Regions from separate parts of the Paenibacillus sp. J22R232 genome, predicted to be linked through region 2. Evidence: riboswitches for the same ligand, from Rfam matches in the RefSeq annotation. Region 2 holds a riboswitch; the other holds the start of a gene.

Region 1 (3,479 bases), 150 kb from region 2:
ACGAATGGTTCCGTCCATGGCTCAAGCTTATACGGTTATTTCGGATCACCGGCCGTGAACGCGGCAATGGGTACATTTACCTTTAAAACAGCTCATGGCATGGGCAATGGCGCACAGGTATCCTTTGAGCAGTGGATCGGAAAAGTGCCTACCGGCATTAGCGTGGATAAGTTATATTATACCGTCAACGTATCGGCGTTAGGTTTCCAGGTTTCCGAGTCGCTGGGAGGCTCACCGGTTGCTGTGAAAGACGCCGGAGAAGCAGGTTTTCACGTGGCTAGATTTAATTACGGCAGATGTTATTTATCGAATATTACGGTTGAACGGGAATGGCGCAAGGACAATGCGCTAACGCCGAACTTTAATCTGCTTGCTGCAGGAGCGGTTATCAAAAACATCACGATTAAAAACTATGATATGGCGGTATTGGTTCCAGCCGATTATGCAGGGCGGCCGAATATTATCGATGGACTTACTATGATTGAAGGTTCTGCTAGATTCGAAGGCTGCCATATCAGCGATAGTGAGTTTATGAGAGCAAAGACCCCTGCAATGGGGAACACAGACATCCAGTTAGGCTCCAATGATACGAAATATAAGAGACAAATAACGCTGCGCAACGGATTGTTACACAGCTTAGGTCTTGTACTCGATGGAAATGCGACCGTGACGGGCACAACCTTCGTGAATGCAGGAATTGGAAAAACAGACAATGGAAACAAGGCCGTAATCGCACAATCGTATCTAGAGAATAGCAAATTGAATTTCAACTGGCTGCGGCAGAACCAATCGGTAACGATTGCAAAGTCCGTATTCAAGGGAGTAACGGTAACAGGCACTGCACCTTATATAAGGCTGGTGGATAATACCGATTTAGGAACGGCCTAAAAGGCGGATAAAATATCCCTGGAGAGGATCTACGCTGCAGGGTATATTTTTGATATAATGTTCTTAATAAAGAATATTTAAGTATTTTATAATGAATAACCGGAGAGGGGTTAATGAAATGGCCATTTTAGTAACTGGCGGGGCTGGTTATATTGGAAGCCATACCTGCGTGGAGCTTTTGGAAGCGGGATATGAGGTTGTCATTGTCGATAATTTGTGTAACAGCAGCCGAACCTCATTGGACCGAGTTGCTGAAATTACGAACAAGGCATTTACATTTTATGAACTGGATTTGCTTGACCGGAATGGGCTGGATACGGTATTCGCTAAACATGAGATAGAAGCTGTCATTCATTTCGCTGGCCTGAAAGCGGTGGGTGAATCGGTTCGCTTGCCGCTCTCCTATTACCATACTAATCTTACAAGCACGATCGTATTATGCGAAGTAATGAAAAAACATGCAGTCCACAAGCTCGTATTCAGCTCATCGGCTACCGTTTATGGGCTTCCGGAACAGGTACCTATCTCGGAGAGCTTCCCGCTTGGCGCAACTAATCCATATGGATGGACGAAGCTGATGCTTGAGCAAATTCTTCAAGACCTGGCTGAATCGAATGAGCAATGGGGAATATCGATACTAAGGTACTTCAATCCGATTGGCGCGCATAAAAGCGGTAGAATCGGTGAGAATCCAAATGGCGTGCCGAACAACTTATTGCCATATATCGCTCAGGTTGCGGTAGGTAAACGGAAGCAGGTTAGCGTATTCGGCAGTGACTATCCGACGCTTGATGGAACAGGAATTAGAGACTATATCCATGTCGTGGATCTTGCTAAAGGGCATTTGAAGGCCGTGGAGAAGATTATGCGGAAATCGGGGGTGGATATTTTCAACCTCGGAACGGGACGCGGCTATAGCGTGCTTGAGATGATCGCCGCATTCGAGAAGGTATCTGGTCGAGATATTCCGTATACGTTTATTGCACGAAGAGCTGGAGATATTGCTATCTGCTATGCGGATACATGGAAAGCAAATAAGGAGCTGGAATGGGAAGCAACCATGGGAATTGACGAGATGTGCGCAGACTCTTGGCGGTGGCAGTATATGAATCCGAACGGTTACGACGAGAACGAGCAGGATGGATCAATGGGGAAATCGCTAGATTACATAAGCGCAGCGCAATAATAAGCAGCGTACAAAAACAATCCGATTAAGCTGATTTTTGAATCTAACAGATGCCATTTCATTTAACAAACCTTAATAACTTTCGACAAAAGTTGTAAATATCTATCAATTTTGTCGGACATGAAGCGACAGCATACGCGAATATGATGATCTATAATACATCTATAAGTGAATGACAAGCATAGGGAGACGTTGAAATGCGTTTAGTATCTGGGCACCTTAAACGCATGGAGTCAGTGGTGCAACCGCCCCAATTCGAATGGGGGATATGTGATAATGGCACTAGTTAAATCAGATCATAATCATGACTTAGATACGGAATGGGTAGCTTTAATTATGAAGGCACGTGCTTTAGGGTACAGCCGGGAAGATGTTCAGAAAGCGATCCTCGTTCTGAAGGAAAGCAGCAAGGACGACATTCAAGATACGGCAGTGTAAAGAAGAAATGGCTTACTCGCGTTTGATCTTCCATTTATTGAATTCAAGAAATTCTTTGAATTGATCCTTGCTTACGCCGGATGCCATCGCTTCTCTTACGAGATCGGCCCATTCGAGATCAAGGTTCTCTGACTTTTGCTCAGACTGGTCACTGTTGAGAAATTCTTCTACGGGAACCTTAAGTACCGCTCCTACTTTTTCGAGAAATTGAATGGAAGGGTTTTGTTGAAGGCCGCGTTCAATGGAGCTTAGGTAAGATTTCGCAACACCGGCTCTTTGTGAAAGCTCAGTCAATGACAAGCCATTTCTTTTGCGCAGCGCTTTTATGCGTTCTCCGATCATAACTAACTCCTCCGTCATTACATCGTTGTAGACTAGACCTTATTATAACGAATTATTAAGGATAGCGAAAGCTTTTTAGCCGCCACTTATGTATGATATTGGATATTAACATAGGAATATTATGAAATAATTTTTTGGACGTTCATCAAGCATAGCAAAGGGCTTACCGACGGGTAAGCCCTTTTGCTATGCTTGAAATATAGGAGAGTATATTTAGGCGCCTATTGAAAGGACGCCATCAGGCGTTTCTTCTTCGTTGCATCGGATAAATAGCTAGGCGCTGGCCACCGATTGATTGTGCAGCAGGCTGCCGAATAAACTGCTTGAATCGGCGGCTAGCTGGTGGTATTCGCCCTGCTCCACTACCGCTCCTTGATCAATGACGATCACTTGATCCGCTTGTCTAATCGTCGATAACCGATGGGCAACCACGATGATCGTCATCTTGCCTTTTAAGCGCTCGATAGCTTCTTGAATTTTTTTCTCGTTTTCCGTATCAAGCGCACTGGTGGCCTCATCCAATATAAGAATAGACGGCTTGCGTATAATGGCTCGCGCAATAACGATGCGCTGGCGCTCTCCGCCTGAGAGCCGGATGCCTCGATCTCCAATAACCGTATCAAGC
Region 2 (3,479 bases):
ACGTAGCGCTTGTTACGAACAGCACCCCTGCCGACAAAGCGGCGGAAGCGATTAGAGCTTTGGGACGGAGAGCGATTACGATTCAGGCGGATATTTCTGACCGTTCCAAGCTTGCCGGCATTATTGAGCGGACAGTGGACGAGCTGGGCAGAATCGATATCCTAGTAAATAATGCAGGCATTATTCGCCGGACGCCTGCTGCGGATCACAGCTACGAGGATTGGCAGGCAGTACTCGACGTCAATTTAAATTCGGTATTTGTTTTATCGCAGCTGGCAGGGGAAAAAATGATCGAGCAGGGCTCCGGCAAAATCATTAATATCGCTTCGATGCTGTCCTATCAAGGCGGCATTAACGTGCCTGGCTATACGTCAAGCAAGCATGCGGTAGCAGGGCTAACGAAGGCGCTGGCGAGCGAATGGGCAAGCAAGGGCTTGCAGGTTAACGCCATCGCCCCAGGCTACATGAGCACGGATAATACCGAAGCGTTACGCGAAGACCCGGTTCGCAGCGCTCAAATCCTGCAGCGTATCCCGGCAGGACGCTGGGGCACCTCCGAGGATTTAATCGGACCTGCTGTGTTTCTGGCATCGGCGGCATCCGATTATATGAACGGCCATATTCTCGCCGTGGATGGCGGATGGCTGGTAAGATAAGCTAGGCGCGTTTAAACAAAAGGCTCTCCCTGTGCGGCTATGGCCGTGTGGGTGAGAGCCTTTTATTATGCGGACAAGCGACTTTCGAGACCTGGGGCAGTTTCATGCGCTGCAACGGCTTACGCTGCGTTGCCTGCCGCACCTGCTACGACGTATGCAGGCAAAGCTGCTGTCTTTGCTGCAGCACCTGACGATTCAGCAGCCCGAATAGAAAACGAACGGAAGAGGCAATTCGAAGGGTTCCGTCATGCAGCAGCATCAACCAATCAAAGCTAACTCATACGTGCTAGAGAGGAAGGGATATAACTCTTCTTTTTTATGCGTTTTAATATGTGCATACATATGTTTTTTTTGAAAATAAATAGACTGATCCGACTAATAATAAGCCAAAAAGCCGTATATTATCATATCAATTGTGACAAAAAGATAAATTCTTGGCGAATTGTCTATTACTTTAGACTTATATATATAAATACGTATTGATCTTAGAAATGCGAAATAGTAGAATGTTCCTAGTAGCTGTAAATGATTACTAATTAAAGTACAAATTTCTCCAAATCTCATACGGGCAAACCCATCGAAAGATGGTGGCGCAAAGCTATAGGGACTACTTCTTAAAAAGAAATGTCAGCCAGTTGCGAAGCATTAAGCAAAGGCATACCTATGAAAAATTATAGGTATGCCTTTTTTTATTCAGAGAGATAAATTCAAATAGTGGAGAGAGGTCATAACGTTATGCATAATCAATCAGATATTCGCCGTTTATTTCCAAGTGATGATGGAAACGCAGCTCAACGGAATCAAATGTTGGAATTAATGGGGCAGATCGTTAGCGGCGTCGATGAGCTAAAAGATCCCGATTCGGTTTTTTTGAAGGGGAATAAAGATAGAGGACCGTTATTTTATAAGGAGCTGGCGGATGTTAGCCGAATTCCGCATAGCGGAAGTCCTCTGGAAGAGGTTAACAAAGAGCTTCTTTCCTTGCTTCATGCTCATCCCTATCATACCAAATATTTTCTAACCAACATTTTGCCTATGGCGAGTACACCGGGCATACTTGGCATGCTTGCGGCATTTATGGTGAATGGCAATAATTTATGGGATGTGTATGGGCCGGCAGGCGCAGAAGCCGAAGTTAAGGTTGTTGCAATGATGTCGGATCTTGTCGGATATCGAACGGCAGAAAGCGGAGGATACACAACCTGGGGCGGCCAGGGCGCTATATTTACTGGCCTCAGGCTTGCAATCAATAAAGCAAGCTCATCCGCCGCCAAGTCCGGAGTGCCCCAGAATTTATACGCTTTCTGCTCGGAGGCAGCGCATTACAGCCTTTATAAGGCGATGGAAGCAACGGGGCTCGGAAGCGATCATTTAGTCAAAATCCGTACGCACGAAGACAGCTCGATGGACATTGACGATTTGAAAGCAAAAATGGAACAGGTCATTGCGAATGGCGGCATTCCGATATATGTCGTTGCCACGACGGGCACGACAGATGCAATGGGCATTGATAGCCTTGATGACGTGCATAGAATGACAGAACGCTTAGCACAGGAGCATCGGATAAATCGGCCTCACATTCATGCCGACTCGGCTCTGGGCGGATTTTTCGCATTCTTCAACAACTATGATTTCGCTAATAATCCGTTGAGCATTGAGGGAGATGCGCTTGCGGCACTCCAAACCATTCAAGCCAAAATGAAACATTTGAACAAAGCGGATTCGCTTTGCTTCGATTTTCAGAAGCTCGGGCAAACGCCTTATTCAACGAGCTTGTTTTTAGTGAAAAATGCTACTGATTTAAAGCTTCTGGATTTGGATCCAGACGAGACACCTTATGTTGGACACCGAGGATATGGGCAATATCACACGAGCTACACGCTAGAATGCTCAAGAATGGGAAGCTCCATCAGCATATACAGCGCTTTGTTGGCGTTTGGCATTGAAGGCTATCAAAAGCTGCTGGCTCAGTTCGTTGAAGTAAATGTCGCTTTCCGAAAAGCGCTGAAGCTGGAAATACCGGAAGCGATTATTGTAAATCCGCATAATCCGGGCATCATCACTTTGTTCCGGTTGTATTCGGATGGGCTGAACGGATATCCAAAGGAATATGCCGGTGCTTGCAGCTACGAGGAAGTAGACAGGGAAAACAAATTAAATGAAATATTATTTGAAATTCTGGGAAGAGACCGGAGCGAAATGTTCTTCGGCGATACGAAAAAGCATCTTTACGTACCAACGACAGATGCTAAACGGATCGCGCTGTATGCCAGCAAGCTGTTCGTTATTTCACCGTATACGCAGGTATCCGATGTTCATTCCATCGTCCAATATTTAAAAGGAAAAATCGAAGAAACCTATTCGGAATATAATCGAATGAATAAAAGGGAGTACACTCATGAAGAAATCTATACTTAGTTTCAATTGGTATAAGGAGCATCTAGCCGTAAAAATCGCATTAAGCATACTGCTTTTGCAAGTTATCACTTGTGCAGCCTTTGCTATATCGAGTTACATGTCCCAGCACAATCTTTCGGAGAAATTGCTGGAGCAGTTCGATAAGCGATTGATAACCGATATTCAAATTGCAAGCAATACGTTAGCTTCAATCCCCGGCTCAGGAAAGCAGCTGTCAGGCATAGAGGATCCGAATTATGCGCTGATCAAAACAGAGCTTGAGAAGCTGCAGGAGATCCATAGCCTTGAGAATATTTATATTCTATCGAATACGGGGGACAATGAACGGATTCTAATTCTATCAGGCGTGCCGGATGATTTTGGAACGCCGTATCCGTTCACCGATGAAATGAAAGCAGCGATTTC

The links. Region 2 has a riboswitch for cyclic di-GMP ahead of AC0YN3_RS11625 (pyridoxal phosphate-dependent decarboxylase family protein). Riboswitches for the same ligand answer to the same signal wherever they lie in the genome.
Region 1: another riboswitch for cyclic di-GMP. It lies ahead of AC0YN3_RS12240 (protein sinI); the one in region 2 lies ahead of AC0YN3_RS11625 (pyridoxal phosphate-dependent decarboxylase family protein).

The regions. Positions count from the first base shown of each region.
Region 1 covers NZ_JBWDNK010000003.1:278,597-282,075, forward strand. The annotation lists gene AC0YN3_RS12230 (right-handed parallel beta-helix repeat-containing protein) at 1-888, shown strand, start outside; gene galE (UDP-glucose 4-epimerase GalE) at 1,007-2,074, shown strand; cyclic di-GMP riboswitch class II at 2,251-2,334, shown strand; gene AC0YN3_RS12240 (protein sinI) at 2,351-2,512, shown strand; gene AC0YN3_RS12245 (helix-turn-helix domain-containing protein) at 2,525-2,854, opposite strand; gene AC0YN3_RS12250 (ABC transporter ATP-binding protein) at 3,128-3,479, opposite strand, start outside.
Region 2 covers NZ_JBWDNK010000003.1:130,125-133,603, forward strand. The annotation lists gene kduD (2-dehydro-3-deoxy-D-gluconate 5-dehydrogenase KduD) at 1-656, shown strand, start outside; cyclic di-GMP riboswitch class I at 1,214-1,299, shown strand; gene AC0YN3_RS11625 (pyridoxal phosphate-dependent decarboxylase family protein) at 1,392-3,074, shown strand; gene AC0YN3_RS11630 (methyl-accepting chemotaxis protein) at 3,055-3,479, shown strand, end outside.